DNA from 3 places in the Enterobacter dykesii genome. Region 3 is predicted to be linked to each of the others. Evidence: predicted binding sites of a transcription regulator. Region 3 holds the regulator's gene; each other region holds the start of a gene.
What was found. Region 3 encodes PurR, which represses purine synthesis genes. Its sites were predicted from a motif close to CANGCAAACGTTTGCNTG; they were not measured.
Positions count from the first base shown of each region.

Region 1: purH (bifunctional phosphoribosylaminoimidazolecarboxamide formyltransferase/IMP cyclohydrolase) is a predicted target of PurR. The motif match lies at 8,599-8,616, and genes of this name have one in related genera.
Region 2: carA (glutamine-hydrolyzing carbamoyl-phosphate synthase small subunit) is a predicted target of PurR. The motif match lies at 2,940-2,957, and genes of this name have one in related genera.

Region 1 is NZ_CP126604.1:218,588-228,586, forward strand. Features, by position in the region: gene thiC (phosphomethylpyrimidine synthase ThiC) at 1-354, opposite strand, end outside; TPP riboswitch at 433-544, opposite strand; gene F0320_RS01000 (Rsd/AlgQ family anti-sigma factor) at 599-1,096, opposite strand; gene nudC (NAD(+) diphosphatase) at 1,192-1,965, shown strand; gene hemE (uroporphyrinogen decarboxylase) at 2,004-3,068, shown strand; gene nfi (deoxyribonuclease V) at 3,078-3,749, shown strand; gene F0320_RS01020 (YjaG family protein) at 3,791-4,381, shown strand; gene hupA (nucleoid-associated protein HU-alpha) at 4,568-4,840, shown strand; gene F0320_RS01030 (DUF1481 domain-containing protein) at 4,852-5,544, shown strand; gene purD (phosphoribosylamine--glycine ligase) at 5,594-6,886, opposite strand; gene purH (bifunctional phosphoribosylaminoimidazolecarboxamide formyltransferase/IMP cyclohydrolase) at 6,902-8,491, opposite strand; rRNA gene F0320_RS01045 (16S ribosomal RNA) at 9,052-9,999, shown strand, end outside.
Region 2 is NZ_CP126604.1:647,000-656,998, reverse strand. Features, by position in the region: gene carB (carbamoyl-phosphate synthase large subunit) at 1-1,554, opposite strand, end outside; gene carA (glutamine-hydrolyzing carbamoyl-phosphate synthase small subunit) at 1,573-2,721, opposite strand; gene dapB (4-hydroxy-tetrahydrodipicolinate reductase) at 3,176-3,997, opposite strand; gene ispH (4-hydroxy-3-methylbut-2-enyl diphosphate reductase) at 4,203-5,153, opposite strand; gene fkpB (FKBP-type peptidyl-prolyl cis-trans isomerase) at 5,155-5,604, opposite strand; gene lspA (signal peptidase II) at 5,657-6,157, opposite strand; gene ileS (isoleucine--tRNA ligase) at 6,157-8,973, opposite strand; gene ribF (bifunctional riboflavin kinase/FAD synthetase) at 9,019-9,945, opposite strand; partial or broken gene F0320_RS03040 (DUF2575 domain-containing protein) at 9,953-9,999, opposite strand, start outside.
Region 3 is NZ_CP126604.1:1,882,253-1,892,251, forward strand. Features, by position in the region: gene punR (DNA-binding transcriptional activator PunR) at 1-739, shown strand, start outside; gene purR (HTH-type transcriptional repressor PurR) at 757-1,782, opposite strand; gene F0320_RS09015 (YnhF family membrane protein) at 2,080-2,169, shown strand; gene F0320_RS09020 (MFS transporter) at 2,333-3,499, shown strand; gene sodB (superoxide dismutase [Fe]) at 3,538-4,119, opposite strand; gene F0320_RS09030 (C40 family peptidase) at 4,242-5,015, opposite strand; gene grxD (monothiol glutaredoxin 4) at 5,354-5,701, shown strand; gene rnt (ribonuclease T) at 5,746-6,396, opposite strand; gene gloA (lactoylglutathione lyase) at 6,492-6,899, opposite strand; gene F0320_RS09050 (alkene reductase) at 7,000-8,097, opposite strand; gene F0320_RS09055 (TetR/AcrR family transcriptional regulator) at 8,153-8,752, opposite strand; gene eptA (phosphoethanolamine transferase EptA) at 8,794-9,999, opposite strand, start outside.

The DNA of each region.
Region 1 (9,999 bases), 1.7 Mb from region 3:
GGTGTACGCAGAGCTGCGCACGCTCAGCTCTTCGCAGTCGTTACGCGCGTCAATCCAGGGCTGGCGCAGCTTCGCCAGACCCTGCTGGACGTTAATGGCAACATCAGGATCGCCGTACGGACCGGAGGTGTCATATACCGGCACGGCTTCGTTGTCTTCATACTGCGGGTTATCTTTGCTGCCGCCGACAAGCGTCGGGCTAAGCTGAATTTCGCGCATTGGGACGCGGATATCGGCCTGCGAGCCGGAAATATAGATGCGTTTCGAGTTCGGGAAAGCGGTGCCTTCCAGCGTGTCGATGAAGTGTTGGGCCTGTGCGCGCTGTTCGCGGCGGGTCAGTTTTGCAGTAGACATAGCTCATTCCAAAAGTGAAGGACATGGCTTGTCAGACGACGGATGAAGCAAGAGAGGATCGCCCGGGGACGATTCAACAGCAGTGTGACTCTTGTTCCCTTCGCAGGTATTAGCCTGATCAGGTTCCGCGGATCCCGAATTAACGGTCTCAGCCCGCGCTTTCAGGCGCTGGGCACTCCGACAAGAAAAATCCCCCTCGTGAGAGGGGCGAATGGTTGTAAATTACTCGTTAACGGTGAAGAACTCAAGCAGGGCGCGCGACGTTCTCTTCGTTACTGATGTTCAAATCATTATCCAGCACGAGGGCGATCAGCTTATCTTCCAGCGTGAATCGCTCTTCCAGCGCTTCACCGAGGTCGGATAGCGCCTGCTGAAACTCAAGGTAGTTATCGTGGTCGATAGCGTTCTCGAGCGCGGAATCATAGTAATCCATGATCTGCTGGGTGTTGGCTTCCAGAAGGGGATAGAGCTTGCTGGCTGCTAAATACGGCGTTGTCCCTTCCATTTCACGGATAATGCGTTCATAAATATTGAAATGGCCGTCGGACAGATAGTCGACCAGGCCCTGACAAAAATCATCCAGCGCTTTTTCATTCAGTCGCATAAACGATTCTTTGCCAGGCTTAATACCGACCAAATTGTAATAAGCCACGAGTAGATGCTTGCGCACATGTAGCCAGCGATCCACCAGTTTGTTACTTCCTCTAACGCGCTCAGTCAGGCTTTGCAGCTGGTTTAACATGGTCGACTCCGCAAAATGTAGGATTGAATCTGCTTATCCAGAATGTAACCACAATGCTAACAACATGTCAGTGAAGCGAAGGTAGTGCAATAGATATGGATCGTATTATTGAAAAATCAGATCTTGGTTGGTGGATCGTCAGTCACGAACAAAAATTATGGCTTCCTGCCGGAGAAATTCCCTACGGTGCAGCTGAGGCGTTCGATCTTGTTGGCCAGCCAGCGCTACAGATCGGCGAGTGGCAGGGTGAGCCGGTGTGGTTGATCCAACAACCCCGCCGCCAGGATATGGGATCGGTGCGCCAGGTGCTGGATCTGGACGTGGGGCTGTTCCAGCTGGCGGGGCGGGGCGTGCAGCTGGCCGAGTTTTACCGCTCGCATAAATACTGCGGCTACTGCGGTCATACCATGCGCCCGAGCAAAACCGAGTGGGCGATGCTCTGCAGCCACTGCCGCGAACGCTACTATCCGCAGATTGCGCCGTGCATTATCGTCGCTATCCGCCGGGAGGATTCCATCCTGCTGGCGCAGCATACCCGCCATCGCAACGGCATTTACACCGTGCTGGCCGGCTTCGTCGAGGTGGGCGAAACGCTGGAGCAGGCGGTGGCGCGAGAGGTGATGGAGGAGAGTGGGATCAAAGTGAAGAACCTGCGCTACGTTACCTCCCAGCCGTGGCCATTCCCGCAGTCGCTGATGACGGCATTTATGGCCGAATACGACAGCGGCGAGATCGTTATCGACCAGAAAGAGCTGCTGGACGCGAACTGGTATCGCTACGACGATTTACCGCTGTTACCTCCGCCGGGCACCGTGGCGCGTCGGCTGATAGAAGATACCGTGGCGATGTGTCGGGCCGAGTATGAGTAGTGTTACACTGAGGCCATGACGCTTAAGGAACTGCAAAAATGACCGAACTGAAGAACGATCGTTATCTGCGTGCGCTGCTGCGCCAGCCCGTTGATGTCACCCCGGTGTGGATGATGCGCCAGGCGGGACGCTATCTCCCAGAGTATAAAGCCACGCGCGCGCAGGCGGGCGATTTTATGTCGCTGTGCAAAAACGCCGAGCTGGCCTGTGAAGTGACGCTCCAGCCGCTGCGCCGCTTCCCGCTGGATGCGGCGATCCTCTTCTCGGATATTCTGACCATTCCTGATGCAATGGGCCTTGGCCTGTACTTCGAAACCGGTGAAGGCCCGCGTTTCACCTCCCCAATCAAAAGCAAAGCCGACGTGGATAAGCTGCCAATCCCCGATCCGGAAGGCGAGCTGGGCTACGTGATGAACGCCGTACGCACCATTCGCCGCGAGCTGAAAGGTGAAGTGCCGCTGATTGGCTTCTCCGGCAGCCCATGGACGCTGGCGACCTATATGGTTGAAGGAGGCAGCAGCAAAGCCTTCACCCTGATTAAAAAGATGATGTACGCCGAGCCGCTGGCCCTGCACGCGCTGCTCGACAAGCTGGCGAAGAGCGTCACCCTCTACCTGAACGCGCAGATTAAGGCGGGCGCGCAGTCGGTGATGATTTTCGATACCTGGGGCGGCGTGCTGACCGGGCGCGATTATCAGCAGTTCTCCCTGTACTACATGCACAAAATCGTTGATGGCCTGCTGCGTGAAAACGAAGGCCGCCGCGTGCCGGTGACGCTGTTCACCAAAGGCGGCGGCCAGTGGCTGGAAGCGATGGCGGCAACCGGCTGCGATGCGCTGGGCCTCGACTGGACCACCGATATCGCCGATGCCCGCCGCCGCGTGGGCGACAAAGTGGCGCTGCAGGGCAATATGGACCCGTCCATGCTCTATGCGCCGCCAGCCCGCATTGAAGAAGAAGTGTCGACTATACTGTCTGGTTTCGGCCAGGGTGAAGGCCACGTCTTTAACCTCGGCCACGGCATTCATCAGGATGTGCCGCCAGAACACGCAGGCGTATTTGTGGAGGCGGTGCATCGGCTTTCTGCCCAGTATCACAAGTAAGGAGTGATTATGGATCTCGCGTCGCTACGCGCTCAGCAAATCGAACTGGCCTCATCGGTGATCCGCGAGGATCGTCTGGATAAAGATCCTCCGCAGTACATTGGCGGAGCAGACGTCGGATTCGAGCAGGGTGGGGAAGTGACGCGAGCGGCGATGGTGGTACTGAAATATCCTTCGCTTGAGCTGGTGGAGTACAAGGTAGCGCGTATCGCGACCACCATGCCGTACATTCCGGGCTTTCTCTCCTTCCGCGAATATCCCGCGCTGCTGGCAGCGTGGGAGCAACTCTCGCAAAAACCTGACCTGCTGTTTGTCGATGGACACGGTATCTCACACCCGCGCCGTTTAGGCGTTGCCAGCCACTTTGGGCTGCTGGTGGATGTGCCGACCATTGGCGTCGCCAAGAAACGCCTGTGCGGCGCGTTTGAACCTCTTTCTGCCGAGCCGGGCGCGCTGGCGCCGCTTATCCATAAAGGCGAGCAGCTGGCGTGGGTCTGGCGCAGCAAGGCGCGCTGTAACCCGCTCTTTATCGCCACGGGGCACCGGGTGAGCATGGACAGCGCCCTGGCGTGGGTGCAGCGCTGCATGAAGGGCTACCGCTTGCCGGAGCCGACGCGCTGGGCAGACGCCGTGGCCTCTTCGCGTCCGGCTTTTGTTCGTTGGCAGGAAATTCAGCGATGATTCAGGTAAACTGCGCCTAATTTTCGATTCGAGAGATCATCATGCTACAAAACCCGATTCACCTGCGCCTTGAGAAACTTGAAAGCTGGCAGCACGTGACGTTTATGGCTTGCCTGTGCGAGCGCATGTATCCCAACTATGCCGCGTTCTGTAAGGAGACGGGCTTTGGTGATGGCCATATCTACCGCCGCATTCTGGATCTGATCTGGGAAACGCTGACGGTGAAAGACGCGAAGGTGAACTTCGACTCCCAGCTGGAAAAGCTGGAAGAGGCGATTCCGGCTGCGGATGATTTTGACCTGTACGGTGTCTATCCGGCGATTGATGCCTGCGTGGCGTTAAGCGAACTGCTTCACTCCCGTCTGAGCGGTGAAACGCTGGAGCACGCTATTGAAGTCAGTAAGGCGTCTATTACGACCGTCGCGATGCTGGAAATGACCCAGGAAGGTCGCGAGATGACCGACGAAGAGCTGCGTGCGAACCCGGCGGTTGAGCAAGAATGGGACATTCAGTGGGAAATTTTCCGCCTGCTGGCAGAGTGTGAAGAACGCGATATTGAGCTGATAAAAGGGCTGCGCGCGGACTTACGAGAGGCTGGTGAGAGCAATATTGGTATAATTTTTAACCAATGAGACAAGAAAACTTGAGATAACGCCCGTTTTGTCGCTCCTCGACTCTTCCCTTTCGCCCCTTGTCTGGTCTACATTTGGGGGGCGAAAAAAAGTGGCTATCGGTGCGTGTATGCAGGAGAGTGCTTTTTTGGCATTTTCGTCGCACTCGATGCTTAGCAAGCGATAAACACATTGAAAGGATAACTTATGAACAAGACTCAACTGATTGATGTAATTGCGGACAAGGCTGATCTGTCTAAAGTGCAGGCTAAAGCTGCTCTGGAATCTACCCTGGCTGCTATTACTGAGTCTCTGAAAGAAGGCGATGCTGTGCAACTGGTTGGTTTCGGTACCTTCAAAGTGAACCACCGCGCTGAGCGTACTGGCCGCAACCCGCAGACCGGTAAAGAAATCAAAATCGCCGCAGCTAACGTGCCGGCATTTGTTTCTGGTAAAGCACTGAAAGACGCTGTTAAGTAAGACGCGTGGCAGTGAACAGTTTTAGCGAAGGGGCGGCAACGCCCCTTTTGTCTTTCTGGCGTGGAACGCTCGCGCTGGCAGGCATGCTGCTGCTGTCAGCCTGCAGCCACGACACCTCCCTGCCACCGTTTACCGCCAGCGGCTACGCGGACAACCAGGGCGCGGTCAGGATCTGGCGCAAAGATTCCGGCGATGAAGTGCATCTGCTTTCTGCCTTCAGCCCGTGGCATAACGGCAATACGTCGACGGCGGAATACCGCTGGCAGGGAGATGACCTGTCGCTGATTGAACTGAACGTCTACAGCAAGACCCCCGAACACGTGAAAGTGCGTTTTGACGACCATGGCGAGCTAAGCTTTATGCAGCGCGAAGTCAGCGGTCAAAAACAGCAGCTTTCCAGCGATCAAATCGCTCTTTACCGTTATCGTGCCGAACAAATCCGCCAGACCAGCGATGCGCTTCGTCTGGGACGCGTTGTGCTGCGTCAGGGGCGCTGGCATGCCGATGGGACGGTGACAACCTGCGAAGGACAGACGGTCAAGCCTGAGCTTGAATCCTGGGCAACCGAACACATTCAACGCCGTCAGCGTCATTCATCAATGGAAGTGAGTGTGGCGTGGCTGGAAGCGCCGGAAGGCTCTCAGCTGCTGCTGGTGGCGAACGAAGACTTCTGCACCTGGCAGCCGACGGAAAAAAGTTTTTGATTTAAATCCCCTCTCCCTTGAGGGAGAGGGTTAGGGTGAGGGTGTGAAATTATTCTCCCTGCTCACGCGCAATTGCACGATAACCGATATCCTGACGGCTAAAGCTGCCGTTCCAGTGAATATCCGCCATCAGCGCGTAGGCGCGTTTCTGCGCTTCGGCCACGGTATGGCCCAGCGCGGTTGCACACAGCACGCGTCCGCCGTTGGTGAGGACGCGATCGTCTTCAGCCAGCTTCGTACCCGCATGGAACACCTTCGCACCTTCAATCTCTTCCAGCGGCAGGCCGTGGATTTCATCTCCGGTGTTGTAATTGCCCGGATAACCACCTGCAGCAATCACCACGCCCAGAGACGCACGCTCGTCCCACTCAGAGGTTTTCTCGTCGAGCTTGCCTTCGCAGGCTGCCAGACACAGTTCCACCAGATCGGATTTCATGCGCAGCATGATGGGCTGCGTTTCCGGATCGCCAAAGCGGCAGTTGAATTCGATGACCTTAGGGTTACCCTGCTTGTCGATCATCAGACCCGCATAGAGAAAACCAGTGTAGGTATTGCCTTCCGCCGCCATTCCTTTCACGGTCGGCCAAATGACGCGATCCATGGTGCGCTGGTGGACTTCGTCAGTCACTACCGGAGCGGGTGAATAAGCGCCCATACCGCCGGTATTCGGGCCGGTATCGCCATTGCCTACGCGCTTGTGGTCCTGGCTGGTGGCCATCGGCAGAACGTGCTCGCCGTCGACCATCACGATAAAGCTGGCCTCTTCACCGTCGAGGAACTCTTCGATCACGATGCGGTGGCCCGCATCGCCAAAGGCGTTGCCGGCCAGCATATCCTGGACCGCGGCTTCTGCTTCTTCGAGGGTCATCGCGACGATAACGCCTTTACCTGCGGCCAGACCGTCGGCCTTGATGACAATCGGCGCGCCTTTTTCACGCAGGTAGGCCAGGGCTGGCTCCACTTCGGTGAAGTTCTGATATTCCGCCGTCGGGATGTTATGACGCGCGAGGAAATCTTTGGTGAAGGCTTTGGAGCCTTCCAGCTGCGCGGCGCCTTCCGTAGGCCCGAAGATTGTCAGACCCGCCGCGCGGAACGCATCCACCACGCCAATCACCAGCGGCGCTTCCGGGCCCACAATCGTCAGATCGATTTTCTCGCTCTGGGCAAAGCTCAGCAGCGCAGGGATATCGGTCACGCTGATAGCCACGTTCTGCAGCGCGGGTTCCAGCGCGGTACCGGCGTTGCCCGGTGCTACGAAGACTGTTTTCACCAGCGGAGACTGCGCCGCTTTCCACGCCAGAGCGTGCTCGCGTCCGCCGTTACCAATCACTAATACTTTCATTTTCTGCTCCGGGAATTAATGGCGGAAGTGGCGCATGTCGGTGAAGATCATTGCGATGCCGTGTTCGTCGGCAGCGGCAATCACTTCGTCGTCGCGAATTGACCCGCCAGGCTGGATCACACAGGTGATGCCCACTGCAGCAGCTGCGTCGATACCGTCACGGAACGGGAAGAAGGCGTCAGAAGCCATGGCGGAGCCTTTTACTTCCAGACCTTCATCGCCTGCTTTAATACCCGCGATTTTCGCGGAGTAGACGCGGCTCATCTGGCCTGCGCCTATCCCGATGGTCATGTTCTCTTTGGCGTAGACGATGGCGTTGGATTTAACGAACTTCGCGACCTTCCAGCAGAACAGCGCATCACGCAGTTCCTGTTCGCTCGGCTGGCGTTTGGTTACCACGCGCAGGTCGGCCTCTGTCACCATACCCAGATCGCGGTCCTGAACCAGCAGACCGCCGTTCACGCGCTTGAAGTCCAGGCCCGGTACGCGCTCTGCCCACTGGCCGCAGACCAGCACGCGGACGTTCTGTTTTGCCGCGGTGATTTTCAGCGCTTCTTCAGATGCGGATGGCGCGATGATCACTTCAACGAACTGGCGGGAGATGATGGCCTGTGCGGTTTCAGCATCCAGCTCGCGGTTGAAGGCGATAATGCCGCCGAACGCAGAGGTTGGGTCGGTTTTGTATGCGCGATCGTAGGCATCCAGAATAGAGGTGCTCACGGCAACGCCGCATGGGTTCGCATGCTTAACGATAACGCAGGCCGGCTCGCTGAACTCTTTCACGCATTCCAGCGCGGCGTCGGTGTCGGCAATGTTGTTATAGGAGAGCGCTTTGCCCTGAACCTGCTGAGCGGTCGCAACAGAGGCTTCTTTTACCTCTTCTTCTATATAGAAAGCAGCCTGCTGGTGGCTGTTCTCACCGTAACGCATGTCCTGCTTCTTAATGAAGTTCAGGTTCAGGGTGCGCGGGAAGCGGCCGGAAGGATCTTTGCTTTCACCGTGGTAAGCCGGCACCAGGCTACCGAAGTAGTTGGCAATCATGCTGTCGTACGCCGCGGTGTGCTCGAAGGCTTTGATGGCGAGGTCGAAACGCGTTTCCAGAGTCAGTGACCCTTCGTTGGCGTCCATCTCGTTAATAATGGTGTTGTAATCGCTGCTCTTCACCACGATAGCCACATCTTTATGGTTCTTGGCTGCTGAGCGCACCATAGTTGGGCCGCCGATATCAATATTCTCTACGGCATCTTCCAGAGAACAGCCTTCGCGGGCTACGGTTTGGGCAAACGGGTAAAGGTTAACGACAACCATGTCGATTGGGGCGATGTCATGCTGTTCCATAATGGCGTCGTCCTGACCGCGACGGCCAAGGATACCGCCGTGCACTTTTGGATGCAGGGTTTTGACGCGTCCATCCATCATTTCCGGGAAACCGGTGTAATCGGACACTTCGGTTACCGGCAGACCTTTATCTGCTAACAGGCGAGCGGTACCGCCTGTAGAAAGCAGCTCCACACCGCGTGCGGAAAGTGCCTGAGCGAATTCGACGATACCGGCTTTATCAGAAACACTGAGCAGAGCGCGGCGGACTGGACGACGTTGTTGCATGGTAAATCCCCTGGATTTCACGATTACAGAGAGCGTTAGATGAATTTTCCTGCGAAAAACTCATCTAACACACCTGACGGGGCATCCTTATTAAGCGCGAGCATTTTAACGAAAACGTTTGCGCAACGCTCGCACATTTTCACTTTTTCGTATCATTGTGGATAAGTCTGTGTGTAAAAAGGTATAAGGCGGGGTTTTGCTGTGGAATGCAGCAGTCAGTCATTTTTCTGACATTTAGCGGTTGCGGCCTGCTGAGAACTCCCTATAATGCGCCTCCATCGACACGGCGGATGTGAATCACTTCACAAACAGCCCGGTCGGTTGAAGAGAAAAAATCCTGAAATAACGGGTTGACTCTGAAAGAGGAAAGCGTAATATACGCCACCTCGCAACGGTGAGCGAAAGCCGCGTTGCACTGCTCTTTAACAATTTATCAGACAATCTGTGTGGGCACTCAAAGTGACATGGATTCTTAATGTCTTCGGACGAAAAATGAATACCAAGTCTCTGAGTGAACATACGTAATTCATTACGAAGTTTAATTCACGAGCATCAAACTTAAATTGAAGAGTTTGATCATGGCTCAGATTGAACGCTGGCGGCAGGCCTAACACATGCAAGTCGAGCGGTAACACAGGGAGCTTGCTCCCGGGTGACGAGCGGCGGACGGGTGAGTAATGTCTGGGAAACTGCCTGATGGAGGGGGATAACTACTGGAAACGGTAGCTAATACCGCATAACGTCGCAAGACCAAAGAGGGGGACCTTCGGGCCTCTTGCCATCAGATGTGCCCAGATGGGATTAGCTAGTAGGTGGGGTAACGGCTCACCTAGGCGACGATCCCTAGCTGGTCTGAGAGGATGACCAGCCACACTGGAACTGAGACACGGTCCAGACTCCTACGGGAGGCAGCAGTGGGGAATATTGCACAATGGGCGCAAGCCTGATGCAGCCATGCCGCGTGTATGAAGAAGGCCTTCGGGTTGTAAAGTACTTTCAGCGGGGAGGAAGGCGATAAGGTTAATAACCTTGTCGATTGACGTTACCCGCAGAAGAAGCACCGGCTAACTCCGTGCCAGCAGCCGCGGTAATACGGAGGGTGCAAGCGTTAATCGGAATTACTGGGCGTAAAGCGCACGCAGGCGGTCTGTCAAGTCGGATGTGAAATCCCCGGGCTCAACCTGGGAACTGCATTCGAAACTGGCAGGCTAGAGTCTTGTAGAGGGGGGTAGAATTCCAGGTGTAGCGGTGAAATGCGTAGAGATCTGGAGGAATACCGGTGGCGAAGGCGGCCCCCTGGACAAAGACTGACGCTCAGGTGCGAAAGCGTGGGGAGCAAACAGGATTAGATACCCTGGTAGTCCACGCCGTAAACGATGTCGACTTGGAGGTTGTGCCCTTGAGGCGTGGCTTCCGGAGCTAACGCGTTAAGTCGACCGCCTGGGGAGTACGGCCGCAAGGTTAAAACTCAAATGAATTGACGGGGGCCCGCACAAGCGGTGGAGCAT
Region 2 (9,999 bases), 1.2 Mb from region 3:
ATCGCGCAGCTTGCGGATTTCCGCTTCGCGCACGCCCGCCAGCTTAGCCAGACGCGCATCGGCGAAGCCTTTACGCTTCAGCACGCGCAGGAAGTCAGCGTCCAGGCCGTTGATGCCCAGTTCAGCAACCTGCTCTTCCAGACGCACCAGCTCTTCAATCTGCACCAGGAACCAGCGGTCGATGTTGGTCAGGTTGAACACGCCGTCGACGGACAGGCCCGCACGGAAGGCATCGGCGATATACCAGATACGCTCTGCGCCCGCGTCTTTCAGCTCGCGGCGGATTTTGGTCAGCGCTTCCGGGTCGTCCAGGCTCACTTTCGGGTCAAAGCCGGTCGCGCCCACTTCCAGACCGCGCAGCGCTTTCTGCAGGGATTCCTGCTGCGTGCGGCCAATCGCCATGACTTCACCGACAGATTTCATCTGGGTGGTCAGACGGTCGTTCGCGCCTGCGAATTTCTCGAAGTTGAAGCGTGGAATTTTGGTCACAACGTAGTCGATTGACGGCTCGAAGGACGCTGGGGTGCGGCCACCGGTGATGTCGTTCATCAGCTCGTCGAGGGTGTAACCCACCGCCAGCTTGGCCGCCACTTTGGCAATCGGGAAGCCGGTCGCTTTAGAAGCCAGCGCGGAGGAGCGGGACACGCGCGGGTTCATTTCGATAACAATCAGACGGCCTGTTTTCGGGTTAACGGAGAACTGCACGTTAGAGCCGCCGGTTTCCACGCCGATTTCACGCAGCACCGCCATCGAGGCGTTACGCATGATTTGATACTCTTTGTCGGTCAGGGTCTGGGCTGGCGCAACGGTGATGGAGTCACCGGTGTGGATACCCATCGCATCGAAGTTTTCGATGGAGCAGACGATGATGCAGTTGTCGTTTTTATCACGCACCACTTCCATCTCGTACTCTTTCCAGCCAATCAGCGATTCATCAATCAGCAGCTCTTTGGTTGGGGAGAGATCCAGACCGCGTTCGCAAATCTCTTCGAACTCTTCGCGGTTATAGGCGATACCGCCGCCGGTGCCGCCCATGGTGAACGATGGACGGATGATGCACGGATAGCCCACGTCAGCCGCGACGGCCAGCGCTTCTTCCATGTTGTGCGCGATACCGGAACGCGCGGTGTCGAGGCCGATTTTCTTCATCGCCACGTCGAAGCGGCGACGGTCTTCTGCTTTATCAATCGCGTCGGCGGTCGCACCGATCATGGTCACGCCGAACTCTTCCAGCACGCCCTGACGCTCCAGCTCCAGCGCACAGTTCAGCGCCGTCTGGCCGCCCATGGTTGGCAGCACCGCGTCCGGACGCTCTTTCTCGATGATTTTACGCACCACTTCCCAGTGAATAGGCTCGATGTAGGTCGCATCAGCCATTTCCGGGTCGGTCATGATGGTCGCCGGGTTGGAGTTCACCAGGATAACGCGGTAACCCTCTTCGCGCAGGGCTTTACACGCCTGCGCGCCGGAGTAGTCGAATTCGCAGGCCTGGCCGATGACGATCGGGCCAGCGCCAAGGATCAGGATGCTTTTTATGTCTGTACGTTTTGGCATTGTCTTCTCGGCTCCTGATTATTTAGCGGTCTTACGGTATTGCTCGATAAGTTCGATGAAGTGATCGAACAGCGGCGCGGCGTCGTGTGGGCCCGGGCTGGCTTCCGGGTGGCCCTGGAAGCTGAATGCTGGCTTATCGGTGCGATGAATTCCCTGCAGGGTGCCATCGAACAGCGACTTATGGGTCACGCGCAGGTTAGCCGGCATAGACGCTTCATCGACGGCAAAGCCGTGGTTCTGCGCAGTGATCATCACCGTGTTGTTATCGATGTCTTTCACCGGGTGGTTACCACCGTGGTGGCCGAACTTCATCTTAACGGTGTTCGCACCGCTCGCCAGCGCCAGCAGCTGATGGCCGAGGCAGATGCCGAATACCGGGATGTCGGTTTCCAGGAAGGACTTGATGGCGGCGATGGCGTAATCGCACGGCGCCGGGTCGCCAGGGCCGTTGGACAGGAAAATACCGTCCGGATTCATCTTCAGCACGTCTTCGGCAGACGTTTGTGCCGGAACCACCGTCAGGCGGCAGCCGCGGTCAACCAGCATGCGCAGGATGTTGCGCTTGGCGCCGAAATCGTAGGCCACCACGTGGAACGGCAGCTCGCTCTCTTTTTTCGCTTCCGGCAGGTCGCCTTCCAGCGTCCAGCTACCCTGAGTCCAGCTGTAGGCTTCAGCGGTAGTCACTTCTTTCGCCAGGTCCATGCCGTTCAGGCCCGGGAAGGCTTTCGCTTTTTCCAGCGCCAGCGTCGCATCGAGGTTATCCCCCGCGATGATGCAGCCGTTCTGTGCACCCTTCTCGCGCAGCAGACGCGTTAACTTACGGGTATCGATATCGGCAATCGCCACAATGTTATGGCGCTTCAGGTAAGAAGAGAGGTCTTCGGTATTGCGGAAATTGCTGGCAATCAGCGGCAGGTCGCGGATGACCAGGCCTTGCGCATGTACCTGAGAGGATTCTTCGTCAGCCGCATTGGTGCCGACATTGCCGATATGAGGATAAGTAAGAGTAACGATTTGGCGAGAATAGGAAGGATCAGTGAGGATTTCTTGATAACCGGTCATTGAAGTATTGAAAACGACTTCCCCAACCGCCGAACCCGTTGCCCCTATGGCCCGACCGATAAACTGGGTTCCGTCTTCCAGAACCAATAGCGCTGACTTAATCAAAACACCCTCCAGAGAATATTCACTCACTTTATCTGCATATTAATTCATAACCGTGTCATGAATCAATGCAAATGTGTTGCCAGCGGATTTTTGGCAAACGGCGGCATTCTGGAGATTTGATGGGTAAAAGTCAACTTAAAACGGATATTTTGCTTATTCTTTTGCAAGCCTGACGAGTGGAATGCGGCTTAAGCGACAAAAAGATCAGGTAAATCACCGTGGAAAACGCTTGCGCGCCTGGTTTAATAAAAAATAACGCATTGGAGCAGAATAAAGTGGACCAAATGGTCAAAATTTACATTCCAGTAACGTTAAAATGCAACAACAGATAGATATTTATGGCTTTAAAGTAAAATCCACCATGAAACAGATAAAATAAAAGGGCAATAAAATATTGCCCTATGCAATCAAACAATTACGACTGCAATAACCACATCACGATGGGTAATAATGCTTACAAATTGTTGAGATCAAGCACATCTCGCATATCAAAAAGGCCGTCTTTCTTGTTTTTAAGCCACAAAGCGGAACGTACGGCGCCGTTGGCGAACGTCATTCGGCTGGAGGCTTTATGCGTAATTTCGACACGTTCGCCAATATCGGCGAACATCGCCGTGTGTTCGCCGACGATGTCACCCGCGCGCACGGTTGCAAAGCCAATGGTGCCCGGCACGCGTTCGCCGGTGTAACCTTCGCGGGCATAGACCGCGCATTCTTTTAAATCTTTATCGAGTGCATGAGCAATCGCTTCGCCCATCGCCAGCGCCGTACCTGATGGCGCATCAACTTTGTAACGATGGTGAGCTTCTACGATCTCGATATCGGTATAGTTGCCCATCACCTTCGCGGCCTTCTCCAGCAGCTTAAGCATGACGTTAACGCCGACGCTGAAGTTCGCCGCGAAGACAATCGCAATCTCTTTTGATGCATCCTGGATAGCCTGCTTGCCCGCATCGTCAAAACCGGTGGTGCCGATCACCATTCCCTTGCCGTGCTGACGACAAAACGCCAGATGCGTTAGCGTCCCTTCCGGGCGGGTAAAATCGATGAAGACATCGAAGTCATCTTTTACCGCCTCCAGGCTGCTTTGCACGGTAACGCCCGTGCGGCCTGCGCCCGCCAGCTCACCGGCATCGGTTCCCAGAAGCGACGAACCTTCACGCTCCAGTGCCGCGCCAAGCGCGACGCCATCCATCTGAAGTGCCGCCTGAATCAGTTGACGGCCCATACGTCCACCCGCGCCCGCAATGGCGACACGGATCTGTGCATCATGCATAGTTATTCTCTTACGTTAAAATGATGTAAACCGTTTTCAGATTAACCAGCCTTGAGAAGCACTGCCAACTGAAAACACCGATAATTAGAATTTAACGTGAAACCGACTTAAATATCAGTAAAAGACATGATTTTGTCGTCACGATAAAGTAACGGGTAAAAAAAAGGCCAGCACAGGAGGTGCTGGCCTTTCATCAGAAAAAGGACTATTCGACTTCGCGGGCGTCGATGCGCAGTTCTTTCGGGACTTCGAAAACGATGTTCTCTTCACGTCCTTCCAGCGGCACCGCTTCGCCGCCGCCCAGCTCCTGCAGGCGGGTAATCACGTTCTGCACCAGGATGTCCGGCGCGGAAGCGCCGGCGGTCACGCCAACACAGGCCGCATTTTTGACCCACGCTTCCTGAATGTCCGTTGCGTCGTCGATCAGAAACGCCGCTTTCCCCATACGCTGCGCCAGTTCGGCCAGACGGTTAGAGTTAGAGGAGTTTTTGGAGCCTACTACCAGCACCACATCCGCCTGTTCAGCCAGTGCGCGCACCGCTTCCTGACGGTTAGTGGTCGCGTAGCAGATATCATCCTTACGCGGACCGACGATTTTCGGGAAGCGCTGGCGCAGCGCGTCAATCACGTCTGAGGTATCGTCTACGGAGAGCGTCGTCTGGGTCATAAACGACAGACGGGCTTCATTTTTCACGTTCAGCGTAAAGACATCTTCAGGCGACTCAACCAGATACATTCCCCCTTCCGGGTTGCTGTACTGGCCCATGGTGCCTTCGACTTCCGGATGACCGGCATGGCCAATCAGAATAGACTCTTCACCGCGGCGGCTGGCGCGCGCCACTTCCATATGCACTTTTGTCACCAGCGGACAGGTGGCATCGAATACGGTCAGATCGCGGCTTTTCGCTTCGTTACGAACCGCCTGGGAGACCCCGTGCGCGGAGAAAATCAGGATCGCGCCGTCCGGCACTTCACTGATCTGCTCAATGAAGATGGCGCCGCGCTCGCGCAGGCTGTCGACCACATAGCGGTTATGCACCACTTCGTGACGCACATAAATCGGCGCGCCGTAAATCTCCAGCGCGTTTTCAACAATGCTGATAGCGCGGTCTACACCGGCGCAGAAGCCGCGCGGGTTAGCCAACAGGATCTGCATTTCAGGCCTCCAGTGCAGGATCGATTTCCAGCACTTCAACATCAAAATGAACGGTACGCCCGGCAAGCGGATGGTTGAAGTCAACGGTAATAGAGTCGCCGTTGATTTCGCGGATCACGCCAGGCATTTCGCTGCCGTCCATAGCGGTAAAGAGCATAATCGCGCCGATCTCCGGTTCACCCGCGTCCATAAACTCGCGGCGCGAGAAATACTGGATCAGGTCCGGACTCGGCACGCCAAACGCGGCATCCGGCTCCAGCGAAAAGGCTTTTTTCTCACCCTCTTTCAGGCCCAGAAGCTGCTGCTCAAGACCTTCAGACAGGGAGGTATCGCCAAGGCGAAACAGGGCTGGTTTGCCGTTATTGCGGGTGGATTCGGCCGTGGAGCCGTCATCCAGCTTCAGCGTGAAGTGAACGAGAACCGCGCTGTTGCTCTGTACGGATTTAGACATGCAAATTGCTCGCTTGTTTTGCCCGGTGGCATTTCACCACCGGGCGAGTGTATTACGCCTGCTCTTTCGCAGCCGGTTTAGGCAAGAAGCCTTCCAGCACGATTAACGCCGCACCGATGCAAATTGCGCTATCAGCGAGGTTAAAGGTCGCGAAGTGCCAGTCGCCGACGTAGAAGTCGATCATATCGACCACAAAGCCGTGCCACAGGCGGTCAAACAGGTTGCCCAGCGCGCCGCCAATGATCAGCGCGTAAGCTATGTTATTCAGCTTTTGCGTCGCCTTCGAGCGGTACATCAGCACCGCGAGGATCACGCAGATACCGAGAGCGATACCCGCAAAGAACCAGCGCTGCCAGCCACCGCTGTCGGCAAGGAAACTAAACGCTGCGCCGTAGTTACGCGCGTAGTGCAGGTTAAGCGACGGGAACAGCGGAACCGTCTCCCCCAGAGCAAAGTTCTGGAGGATCAGGAACTTGCTGCCCAGATCGATAATCAGCACCACCACAACCAGCCACAGCCAGCGCAGTCCTGTTGAACAGAGAGTTTTACTCATCAGGCAAACTTACGTTTTTCGCCGTCACCGGCGACGTTGCTTACACAGCGTCCGCAGATGTCTGCGTGTTCCGCCACCAGGCCAACATCGGTGGTGTAATGCCAGCAACGCGGGCATTTATCACCGTCGGCTTTGCTCAGCGCGACTTTCAGCCCTTTGAGCAGTTCGCTCTGCTGAGCATCAGCAGAAGCATCGGCATAATCCGCAACTTTCGCACCGGAGGTCAACAGGACAAATCGTAATTCATCGCCCAGCGCCGTCAGCTTCGCTGCCAGCTCCGGTTCTGCATACAGCGTAACTGCCGCTTCCAGAGAGCCGCCGACTTTCTTGTCTGCACGCGCCTGCTCGATAACCTTGTTCACTTCGCCACGCACTTTCAGCAGCTCGTCCCAGAAGGCATCGTTCATCGCTTCGGTGCTGGAGAGATCGAACAGACCTTCGTACCACTCGCCCGTGAACACATACTTCTCACGGTCGCCCGGCAGGTAGCCCCAGATTTCATCCGCGGTGAAGGACATGATCGGCGCCATCCAGCGCACCAGCGCTTCTGCGATGTGGAACAGCGCGGTCTGGCAGCTACGACGCGCCACGCTGTCCGCTTTCGCGGTGTACTGGCGGTCTTTGATGATGTCGAGGTAGAACGAGCCCATCTCGATGGAGCAGAAGCGCATCAGGCGCTGCACCACTTCGTGGAAGTCGTAAGACTCATAGGCTTTCAGGATATCTTCCTGCGCCGCTTTCGCGCAGCCTACCGCCCAGCGATCCAGCACCACCATCTCTTCCGGTTTCACCATGTCTTTTGCCGGATCGAACCCGTTCAGGTTCGCCAGCAGGAAGCGCGCGGTGTTACGGATACGACGATAGCTGTCGGCAGCACGCTTCAGGATCTCGTCGGACACCGCCATTTCGCCGGTGTAATCGGTAGAGGCCACCCACAGACGCAGAATGTCTGCGCCCAGCTTGTTCATCACATCCTGCGGAGAAACGGTGTTACCGATAGATTTGGACATCTTACGGCCCTGACCATCCACGGTGAAGCCGTGAGTCAGTACCTGACGGTAAGGCGCTTTACCCTTCATGGCGGTGGAGATCATCAGAGATGACATGAACCAGCCGCGGTGTTGGTCAGACCCTTCCAGATACATATCGGCAGCGTGACCGGCAAATTCCGGACGCACGTCAACCACGGAGGAGTGGGTAGACCCGGAGTCGAACCACACGTCCAGGGTATCCGGCACTTTCTCGTAGTTGTCTGCGTCAGCGCCCAGGATGTCGCGGGAGTCGAGATCCCACCACGCCTGAATACCGTCAACTTCGACGCGCTTCGCCACTTCTTCCATCAGTTCCAGGGTGTTCGGGTGCAGCTCCTGCGTCTCTTTATGCACGAACAGAGACATCGGCACACCCCAGGTACGCTGACGGGAGATACACCAGTCAGGACGGTTAGCCACCATGGATTCAATACGCGCCTGGCCCCAGTCAGGGATCCACTGCACGCCTTTGATCTCTTTCAGAGACTGCTCGCGCAGGCCTTTCTGATCCATGCTGACGAACCACTGCGGGGTCGCACGGAAGATGATCGGCGTTTTATGACGCCAGCAGCACGGATAGCTGTGCTGCATTTTTTCAACGTGCAGCAGCGCGCCGCTGGTGCGCAGCATGTCGACGATGATGTCGTTCGCTTTGAAGACGTTGATACCGTCCAGCGCCGGATAGGTGCCAGGCAGATAAGATCCGTCCGGGCCAACCGGGTTAGCGATTTCCAGACCGTACTTCAGGCTGATGTTGTAGTCGTCAGGACCGTGGCCGCCGGCGGTATGCACCGCACCGGTACCCGCTTCCAGCGTCACGTGGTCGCCCAGGATCGCCGGAACATCGAAGTCCAGGAACGGGTGTTTGAAGCGCATCAGCTCCAGCGCATCACCTTTCACGGTACCCAGCACGGTGTAGTCGCTGATATGCGCGCGCTTCAGCACGCTCTCAACCAGATCTTTCGCCAGGATAACCGCCTGACCGTCAATCTGCACCAGCGCGTATTCGAACTCACCGGACAGGGAGATCGCACGGTTCGCTGGCAGGGTCCACGGTGTGGTAGTCCAGATCACCAGAGAGATCGGGCCATTTACCGAGGAGACGCCAAATTTAGCCTTCACCGCATCCTGATCGACAGCGTTGAACGCCACGTCGATAGATGGAGAGGTTTTGTCGTAATACTCAACTTCCGCTTCTGCCAGCGCAGAACGGCAGTCCACGCACCAGTGCACCGGCTTAGCGCCTTTGTGCAGGTGGCCGTTACCGATGATTTTACCCAGCGCGCGGATGATGTTGGCTTCGGTTTTGAAGTCCATGGTCAGGTACGGGTGCGACCAGTCGCCCAGCACGCCCAGACGGATGAAGTCAGCGCGCTGACCGTCAACCTGCGTGGCTGCGTATTCGCGGCACTTCGCACGGAACTCGGCGGCGGTGAACTTCTCACCCGGTTTGCCAAACTCTTGCTCCACTTTCAGCTCGATTGGCAGACCGTGGCAGTCCCAACCCGGAACGTAAGGCGAGTCATATCCCGTGAGGCCTTTGGACTTCACGATAATGTCTTTCAGAATCTTGTTAACCGAGTGACCAATATGAATGCTGCCATTCGCATATGGGGGGCCATCATGCAGAATGAAGGTTTTTTTGCCTTTTTTGGCTGCACGAATGATGCCGTACAGGTCATCATCGGTCCAACGCGCCAGCATTCCCGGTTCGCGCTTGGCGAGATCGCCGCGCATCGGGAACCCTGTTTCCGGCAAATTCAGGGTTGATTTATAGTCACTCATCAGATTCTCGGTTCCGTATTTATCACGTAGGCAGTTAAGCCGGGTTCAAAGCCCAAAAAACTCGCGGGCCGTCAATTCATCTCGCGCAATTTGCGCTTTTAGTTCATCCAGCGAACCAAATCGCTGCTCGTTGCGTATTTTTTTCCGCAGTATCACATCTATATGGCGACCATAGAGGTCCATTACAACGTCCAGCAGGTGCACTTCTAACTGTTGACGCACACCGGCGACGGTCGGACGCGTGCCAATGTTGGCGACGCCGTATAACGGCTTATCGCCCAGTCCTGCTACTTCCACCGCATACACCCCTTTAACCGGGGAAACCTGACGACGCAGCGGTATATTCGCCGTCGGGAAGCCTATCGTGCGGCCCAGCGCATCGCCATGGACCACGCGGCCTGAGATAGTGAACGGATGCCCCAGCAGGGTTTCAGCCGTGTCCAGGTCATCATTAGCCAGCGCCTGACGCACCGCCGTGCTGCTGACGCGCACGCCGCCTTCGCAGAAGGTCATCGCGCTGGTGACGTCAAATCCGTACTCCAGACCAGCCTTCTGTAATAGCAAGAAATCGCCCTGACGACCAGCGCCAAAGCGGAAATCATCACCCACGGCGAGAAACTGTACGCCAAGACGCTTAACCAGCAGGTCGCTGACGAAGTTTTGTGCTGTCAGCGCGGCAAAGCGACGATCGAAACGTAAACACAATACATAGTCCACGCCGGACTCCGCCAGATAGCGCAACTTCTCGCGCAGGCGAGTGAGTCGGGCGGGAGATTTATCGCCCGCGAACAGCTCCAGCGGCTGCGGCTCGAAAATCATCACTACAACGGGCAGGCCACGGGCCTCCCCTTCTTTACGCAATCCCTGCAACAGCGCCTGATGACCACGATGCACGCCGTCGAAATTACCAATAGTCAGCACGCACCCGTGTGGCGCGCTGCTGAGATTATGTATGCCGCGTATCAGCTTCATGTCTGGCTCAAAACAGTGAAAATCGCCAAAGTATACCTTGTACAGCGGTTAAGG
Region 3 (9,999 bases):
AACGCCCGCAGGCGCGTGGTTTTTGAAGGAAGGGCGTTCTGTTATCAAAAAAATGCAGATCACCCGCGAACAGTGTCAGCAGATCGCTAACGGCTGGCGGGGACATCTTTCCATCGCGGTGGATAACATCGTTAAGCCGGAGCGCACCCGGCAGATGATCGTCGATTTCTATCGTCATTTTTCTGACGTCGAGCTGCGGGTCTCGCAGGAGGTGTTTAACGGCGTCTGGGATGCGCTGGCGGACGGCAGGGCAGAGATGGCGATTGGGGCCACGCAGGCGATCCCGGTCGGGGGACGTTACGCCTTTCGCGATATGGGGATGCTGAGCTGGAAATGCGTGGTGGCAAGCGATCATCCGCTGGCGGCGATGGACGGGCCGCTGAGCGATGACACGCTGCGCAACTGGCCGTCGCTGGTGCTGGAGGATACGTCCCGTTCATTGCCCAAGCGTATCACCTGGCTTCTGGACAACCAGCGGCGGGTGGTGGCTCCGGACTGGGAATCATCGGCGACGTGCCTCAGCGCCGGGCTGTGCGTCGCGATGGTGCCCGTTCATTTTGCGCGTCCGCGCATCGATACCGGAGAGTGGGTTGAGCTGACGCTGGAGAATCCGTTCCCGGATGCGGCCTGCTGCCTCACCTGGCAGCAAAATGATGTCTCGCCTGCGATGGCGTGGCTGCTGGACTATCTGGGAGACAGCGAAACGCTAAACCGGGAATGGTTACGGGAGCCAGCATAGCTGGCCCCGTAAAGCGATTAACGACGGTAGTCGCGGAACGGACCGTCCGCAACGGAACGGCGTTCGATAAGACGCGGGTGAACTTCAATGGACTGCGACTCTTCACGCTTGTTGACGATCCTGTCCATCAGCATGTTGAAAGCCGTTTCGCCCAGCGAGTCTTTTGGCTGGTGAATGGTAGTCAACGCCGGGGTGAAGAAGCGCGCGTTACGCACGTTGTCATAGCCGATCACGGAAATATCCTGCGGTACGCGCAGGCCCAACTCGTCGGCAGCGCAGAGCGCGCCCATGGCCATGATGTCGCCCCCGCAGAACACGGCGGTCGGACGGTGCGGCTGGGAGACGATCTGCTGCATCGCACGGTAGCCCGACTCCGGCTCAAAGTCGCCCTGCACGATCCAGTTTTCCGGCACGTTGATCAGCGCTTCTTCCATCGCTTTCATAAAACCGGCCAGACGGCCCGCGCCGGTGTTGCGCTCCAGCGGACCGGGGATCACGCCAATCTCGCGGTGACCGCGTTCAATCAGATAACGACCGGCCATATAGCCGCCTTCAAAGGCGTTATCGATAACGGAATCGGTGAAGTCCGCGCGCGCTTCGCCCCAGTCCATCACCACCATCGGAATATGGCGATACTCTTCCAGCATCGACAGCACGGATTCCGGATACTCGGAACACATCACCAGCAGGCCATCAACGCGCTTTTGCGCCATCATCGACAGGTAGGCACGCTGTTTTTCAATGCTGTTCCACGCGTTGCCCAGAATCAGGGTATAGCCTTTCTGGAAGCAGTTCTTTTCGACCGCTTCAATGATCTCGGCAAAATAGGCCGCTTCACTGCTGGTCGCCAGCAATCCAATGGACTTGGTGTGATTAACCTTGAGGCTACGCGCAACCGCACTTGGCGAATAGTGCAGCTCTTTGATCGCTGCCCAGACGGCGTTGCGCGTCTCTTCCGCCACAAAGCGGGTTTTGTTAATTACATGTGATACGGTTGTAGTGGAAACGTTTGCGCGTTTTGCTACGTCTTTAATTGTTGCCATTAAATGTCACTCCAGACCATATCCTAAGCTCCTGAAAAACTTGAAGGTAAACGTTTGCCTTCTCTCACCCTTATCACGCAATCTTGAATTGCGGCACGCCGGGAAAACGACACGGGACGTCAGGAGGGGGTCAATGGCCGGTACGCTAATAAATTTAGCGTGGAATTTTGTCCTATCTTGATGAAAAGGGGAAGAGGTAAAGTGGTTATCAGTATAAATCTAGGAAGATTTTTGACGTAATCTGTGCAAAAATGAGCAAGCTCACTTTTCGTGTGGGGATTAAAAGGAGAAAAATTGATGAGTTCCGATCTTAAGTTTTCGCTGTTCACCACCGTTGTTGTGCTGGCTCTGATTGTTGCGGCCGGTCTGACGGCTGCGCTGCACTGATTTACGCGGAGGGAGAGCCTTCTCCCTCCCGACACCCCGGATTGTTACTTCTCTGGCAAAAATCTTTTGCCATTTTGTTAACTTCTCATTTTTTGTGATTGATGTCATGCTTTCCGCTTCTTTGTTCTGTGTCACCACATGACACGGCATCCGGAGTTGACGCATGAAAATCAATTTTCCCCTGCTGGCCCTGGCGATTGGCGCTTTTGGGATTGGCACCACAGAATTCTCCCCGATGGGGTTACTGCCTGTTATTGCCCGGGGCGTAGATGTCTCGATCCCTGCGGCAGGGATGTTAATTAGCGCCTACGCTATCGGCGTGATGGTCGGGGCGCCGCTGATGACGCTTCTTCTTTCGCACCGCGCGCGCCGCAATGCGCTGATTTTCCTGATGGCGATTTTCACCCTCGGCAACGTGCTTTCGGCCATTTCGCCGGACTACACCACATTGATGCTGTCGCGTATTCTGACCAGCCTTAACCACGGCGCGTTCTTTGGGCTGGGGTCGGTCGTGGCTGCCAGCGTGGTGCCTAAACACAAGCAGGCGAGCGCCGTGGCAACCATGTTTATGGGGCTGACGATTGCCAACATCGGCGGGGTGCCTGCGGCAACCTGGCTGGGAGAAGCGATCGGCTGGCGTATGTCCTTCCTGGCGACGGCCGGGCTGGGCGTGGTCGCGATGGTGGCATTGTTCTTCTCCCTGCCGAAAGGCAGCGCCGGTGAACGTCCGGAAGTGCGTAAAGAGCTGTCGGTGCTGATGCGTCCGCAGGTGCTCTCCGCGCTGCTCACCACCGTGCTGGGGGCAGGGGCGATGTTTACCCTCTACACCTATATTTCACCGGTGCTGCACGATATCACCCACGCAACGCCTCTCTTTGTGACCGCGATGCTGGTGCTGATTGGCGTGGGCTTCTCGATCGGCAACTATCTCGGCGGGAAATTTGCCGACCGTTCCGTGAGCGGGACGCTTAAGGGCTTCTTAACCCTGCTGATTGTCATCATGGTTGCCATTCCGTGGCTGGCGCGTAATGAGTTCGGGGCCGCGATCGCGATGGTCGTCTGGGGAGCCGCCACTTTCGCCGTGGTGCCGCCGCTGCAGATGCGCGTGATGCGTGTCGCGCACGAGGCGCCGGGACTTTCATCATCCGTGAATATCGGTGCGTTTAACCTGGGTAATGCCCTGGGCGCCGCGGCCGGTGGGGCCGTGATTTCAGGTGGTCTGGGATACAACTTTGTGCCGGTGATGGGGGCGATTATTGCCGCGCTCGGCCTGCTGCTGGTGATGATGTCGGGACGTAAACAGCCTGAAGCAGCCTGCGCTGCGGAATAAACCAAAAACGCAGAAGGGCGAACCCTTCTGCGTGTCTCTTACGCGGCGAAGTTCTTCGCGACAAAGTCCCAGTTAACCAGTGCCCAGAAGTGCTCCAGGTAGTTCGGACGCGCGTTGCGGTAATCAATGTAGTAAGCGTGTTCCCACACGTCCACGGTCATCAGCGGCTTCGCGCTGGTGGTCAGCGGGGTACCCGCGTTAGAGGTGGACACGATAGCCAGTTTGCCATCCGCCTCTTTAACCAGCCACGTCCAGCCAGAACCGAAGTTCTTGATGGCTGCATCGGTAAACTTCGCTTTGAAATCCGCGAAGCTGCCAAATGCGGCGTTGATAGCGGTAGCCAGTTCACCGACAGGTTCACCGCCGGCATTCGGCGCCAGGCAGTGCCAGTAGAAGGTATGGTTCCACACCTGAGCCGCGTTGTTAAATACGCCACCCTCTGAGCTGCGGACGATCTCTTCCAGCGTTTTGCCTTCAAAATCGGTGCCCTTGATCAGATTGTTCAGGTTGGTGACGTACGTCTGGTGATGCTTGCCGTAATGATATTCCAGGGTTTCCGCAGAAATGTGCGGTGCCAGGGCGTCTTTTGCATACGGTAGTGCAGGTAATTCGAACGACATTGCTTCTCTCCTTATTGTATTTTGCGTTGCCAATAACCACACAGACAACAGGGACAGGATAGCAAATTGAAAGGGTATGCAAAAGAGGAACTTACCCTGCCACGGATGCGGCAGGGCAGGGGTTAGCGGATGGTTTTCGGCGTCATCACGCGACGCGCGCCGACGTAGTGGCGTACCCAGTAGTCTTCACTGAGAGAGGTAATCTGAATATCCTGGCCGCTACGTGGAGACTGGATGAATTTCCCGTTGCCGACATACACGCCGACGTGGTCAGCCGTGCCGCGACCCTGAGTGCGGAAGAACACCAGATCGCCGTTTTCCAGCTCACCGCGGTCAACCGGTGAGGCATCGCGCAGGTGGTACATCTCATTGGCGGTGCGAGGAATGCGGAATTTGACCAGATCTTTATAGGCGTAATAGACGAGGCCGCTGCAGTCAAACCCGGTACGCGGCGAACTGCCACCCCAGTGATAAGGTTTGCCAATCTGCCCCATCAGTTTGTTCATCGCGGTCTTTTGCGCTTTCTGTACACGCACTTTATGCACTTCCGCTATTTTCGTGACCTTCGTGCATTTCGCCTTGTGGCCTTTACGCGTGATGCATTTTTCAGTAACGAGGTTAGCGGCGGTTTGCGAAGCTTTACTTTTAGCGGAGTGGGCAGTGCGGGAAGGTTTTGTTTTCGTTTTGCTGGAAGCGGTCTGTTTCGTCTGAGCCGGTGTTTTTTTCTTGTCGTTCTTAGCGGTGGTTTTTTTCTTACGGTCTGTGGCTTTCACCAGATGGTTTTTTTGTACAGCAGAATGCCGCGCCTGCTGAGAGGCGTTTGCCACTGGCGTGAAAGTGAGTGAAGTAAACAGTAAAGCACAGAGCGTGATCGAGATTTTATTTATCCGCGCCACTGGGCAGTCCCCTGATAAATGCAGGTCATCAATAATACCCGCGTGTGATTTACAAAGCCCGTCGATTCTAATCTATAAAAACCCAGAAAGTTAATAGCATTTTTCAATCTACGATCCTGTTTCGTTAGCAAGTGCAAAAAAATTCATCGTTCTGTCGCACATTTGCCCACTCCCTAAGCAAAACCCTGACTGCCGCAGGGGTAAACACCATTTGCAATGCAACTTTTCGTGACTCGGGGTAGAATGTATAAACGTGACAAAAATGTTATTTTCCGATGCCAGTCTGAACCGCTACAATGTCAGACGAATGCCGTAACAGAAGTTAAAGGAAGCAAGACATGAGCACCACTATTGAAAAAATCCAGCGCCAGATCGCTGAAAACCCGATTCTGCTGTATATGAAAGGTTCTCCGAAGCTGCCAAGCTGCGGCTTCTCCGCGCAAGCGGTTCAGGCGCTGTCAGCCTGTGGTGAGCGTTTTGCTTACGTCGATATCCTGCAGAACCCGGACATCCGCGCTGAGCTACCTAAGTATGCTAACTGGCCGACTTTCCCACAGCTGTGGGTTGACGGTGAACTGGTTGGCGGCTGCGATATCCTGATTGAAATGTATCAGCGCGGCGAACTGCAGCAACTGATCAAAGAGACGGCGGCGAAGTACAAAACCGAAGAGCCGGACGCAGAGTAATTTTCTGCGCAAATAAAAAAGCGACCTGATAAGGTCGCTTTTTTTTATTCTTCGCTGTCGCCCATCGGCAGCGGCCAGCCGCCCAGACGCTTCCAGCGGTTGACGATCTCACAGAACAGCTCTGCGGTGCGCTCCGTGTCATACAGCGCGGAGTGCGCCTGCGTGCCGTCGAACGGAATGCCAGCCGTAATACAGGCTTTTGATAACACCGTTTGTCCCAGAGCCAGGCCGCTCAGCGCGGCGGTGTCGAAGGTCACAAAAGGATGGAAGGGGTTGCGTTTGAGCGCGGCGCGCTCGGCTGCGGCCATGGTAAAGCTGTGATCGAAGGTGGCGTTATGGGCCACCATGATGGCGCGGCTGCAGTTGCTCTCTTTCATGCCTTTACGCACCATTTTAAAAATGGCGTGCAGCGCATCGTATTCACTGACTGCACCACGCAGCGGGTTATGCGGGTCGATACCGTTAAACGCCAGCGCTTCCGGCTGTAAGTTTGCGCCTTCGAAAGGTTCAACGTGGAAATGCAGCGTGGTGTCCGGTGTAAGCCAGCCCTGTTCATCCATCTTCAGCGTGATGGCGGCAATTTCGAGCAGCGCATCGGTTTTAGCGTTAAATCCGGCTGTTTCTACATCAATGACAACGGGATAAAAACCACGAAAACGGTCGCACAGACCGCTAAATTGAGCGTTATCGGACATCAGGGTCTCTTACAAGGGGAAAAAGCAGAGCGCATTATGGCAAATTTTGCGGGGTGATGCAGTAAAACAACGGGCGCATGTTGCGCCCTGAGGGATCAGTTGCCCAGACCGCGACCCGCGTCTTTGGCTTCAATCAGCTCGATTTTGTAACCGTCCGGATCTTCCACGAACGCAATCACGGTGGTGCCGCCTTTTACCGGGCCAGCTTCGCGCGTAACGTTACCGCCGTTGCTGCGAATGCGCTCGCACGCTTCGGCCGCGTTGTCCACTTCCAGCGCGATATGGCCGTAGGCGGTGCCCAGCTCATAGCTGTCTACGCCCCAGTTGTAGGTCAGCTCGATCACCGCTTCATCCGTTTCCGGGCCGTAACCCACAAACGCCAGCGAGTATTTGTATTCCGGATTTTCGCTGGTGCGCAGCAGCTTCATGCCCAGGACGTTAGTGTAGAAATCAATGGAACGTTGCAGGTCGCCAACGCGCAGCATGGTGTGAAGTAGGCGCATAATTTCCTCATTAACCAATGGAATAGACTGTCTTTTTGAACAGAAACGATGTTTTAGTATAGCGGCGAAGTATCGCCGCTATCAATGAACAATGGCGAGATTACAGAGAAGGGTAGTCGGTGTAGCCTTCCGCGCCGCCGCCGTAGAAGCTTTCCGGGCGCTGCGGATTCAGGGCCGCTTTTTTCTGCAGACGGGCAACCAGATCCGGGTTGGCGATGTAGTCGCGGCCAAACGCGACGGCATCGATCAGCCCTTTGCCGATCAGATCTTCTGCTTTCTCCGGGGTATAAGCCCCCGCACCGATGATCACCCCGTGGAAACGCTCGCGCACTTTCTGACGGAAAGCGTCCGTGTAAGGCTTACCGCCTGCCCAGTCCGGCTCGGACATGTGCAGATAGGCGATGCCACGCTTAGCAAGTTCTTCGATCAGGTACAGGGCATCGGCTTCTTCGTTCGGACCGTTGTCGACGTTCTGGAAAGAACCGATTGGGGAGACGCGGATCCCGATACGATCCGGGCTCCACTCCTGGCATACGGCGTCAACCACTTCCAGCACCAGGCGAGCGCGGTTTTCGACGCTGCCGCCGTACTGGTCGGTGCGATGGTTGGACGACGGTGACAGGAACTGGTGCAGCAGGTAGCCATGCGCGGAGTGCAGCTCAATCAGGTCAAAACCGGCTTCGCGGGCGTTGGCCACGGCCTGGCGGAAGTCGTTCACGATACCCGGAATTTCTTCCAGCTCAAGCGCGCGCGGCATAGAGGTATCCACGCGGATCGCATTGCCGTTTTCATCGCGCAGGGACGTACGGGTATTTGCGCTCAGGGCCGAAGCGGAGACCGGTGCCTGGCCGCCAGGCTGAATGCTGCTGTGAGAGATACGACCGGTGTGCCACAGCTGGACCGCAATACGACCCTCTTCAGCGTGAACGCCCGCGGTGATTTTCTGCCATGCGGCGATCTGCTCCGGGCTGTGAAGGCCCGGTGCACCGGCATAACCTTTAGCCTGAGCTGAAATCTGCGTGGCTTCCGTGATGATCAGGCCAGAGCTTGCGCGCTGACGATAGTATTCACCCATCAGTGGGGTTGGGATGTCGCCCGGCTCAATGCTGCGCAGACGGGTAAGCGGAGCCATAAACACGCGGTTTGGCGCCGTGACGGCGCCCACTTTCAATGGGGTAAACAGTTTTTCAGCTGACATAAAGACTCCTGAGTAGACCAGTCGACTAGTAATAGGGTAAATAAAAAAGCGCCCGTTATACGCCTGGCGCAGTAATACTGTTTTTCACATGTGCCAGCGCGCTTTCCAGCGGCAGGGCACTGCGCGAAATTTTTGCCTGCAGGTTGGCTCCTAACCAGAGGGAGTAGAGCACCTGAGACTGCATTAAGGGGTCGCCGGAAAAGGCCAGCGTTTTTTCTTCGCGGCCTTTTTCCAGCGCCTGCGCCAGCAGGGCGATTACGCCGCGGGCACCCTTATCCATCGCCGAGCGCATGTCTTCGGAAAGATCGCACACTTCGGCAGACAGTTTGACCGTCAGGCATCCGCTGATAATGCCCTGCTGACAGAACTGGTTCAGCGTTTCCTGATAGTAGTTCAGAACACGATCCCGGTAGTTACCTTCACCCGAAGCAAAGTGGGTCGCCAGACGCTGGTGGTAGCCAGCATAATGACGCTCCAGCATCGCTACGCCAAAAGCCTCTTTGGACCGGAAGTAGTGATAAAACGACCCCTTCGGTACCTCAGCGGTTTTTAAAAGCTCGCTCAACCCCATACCGGTAAACCCGCGATGCATGCAAAGTCGCTCGCCGGTTGCCAGTAAATGTTCGCGGGTATCGTGTTCAGTATTTCTGCTCATGGCCGCACTCTAATAGACCGTTCGGTCTAATGCAAGCGAGTTTACGGACGACATGCGCTCAGTATATCCAGCTGCGGTTGATAAACCGTTGATTTCACGTCCATCATACCCAATACGGTTGAGAATAAATTGTCCTGGGAAACCGCATTTTTTGCTGCATGGTCACGCAAACACCGTTCGTTGATGCCAAAGTTTTTCGCGTAATCCGGTGACAGCCAGAACATAAACGGAATATGCGTTTGCTGCTCCGGCGCCAGCATGTACGGCGTACCGTGCAGATAAATACCGCTTTCACCTAAGGATTCACCGTGATCTGAGAGATAGATCAGCGCGGTGTTCATGCTCGACTGGCGCGCTTTCAGCACATCAATGGTTTTGCTGACCATGCTGTCGGTATAGAGGACAGTGTTGTCATAGGTATTGATCAGCGCCTGATGGTCGCAATCCTGAATTTCATTGGTGTCGCAGGTGGGGGTGAATTTACGGAAATTGTCCGGGTAACGATGATAGTACGCAGGTCCATGACTCCCCATCAGGTGGATAACCAGCACCGTGTCCTGCTTCACGCCGTCCAGAACGTTGTCCAGGCGGTAGAAGTTCACATCATCAATACAGGATTTGTCTTTGCAGAACTGATCCAGATTCCACTGCGTCATGTCGGTATGGGGCACGCGATCGCAGGCGCCTTTACAGCCGCCGTCGTTGTCGCGCCACAGCAGGTTGATACCCGCATGCTTCAGCACATCGAGCAGACCTTCCTGATGGTGAGCCAGGTCGGCATCGTACTTGCTGCGCGTCATGCCGGAGAACATGCAGGGAACGGAAACGGCGGTTTCGGTGCCACACGAGGAGGCCTGCGGGAAGTTAATCACGTCGTGCTTTTTCAGCTCCGGGTTGGTTTCGCGTTCGTAACCGTTCAGGGAGTAGTTTGCCGCGCGAGAGGCTTCGCCAACGACAAGCACCAGAACGGTTTTCTTTTGTTGACCGGTAATCAGTGACCCTTTATGGGCATCTTCACCGATGCGCACCAGCGTTTGATCGCCGGCAAACCAGCGCATTTTGCTGTACTTCACCACGGCGCTGACATAGTTCGCCGGGGTGACCATTTTGACGATGCTTTTGTTATTGCGGAACAGCGACGCGTAATCTTTATAAAACAGCGCGGCAATCAGGATAATCACCAGCAGGGCGCCGAGCATCGCGGCAACGCGCGTCAGCAGCGCGTACCACCATTTTCCGGTACGAAT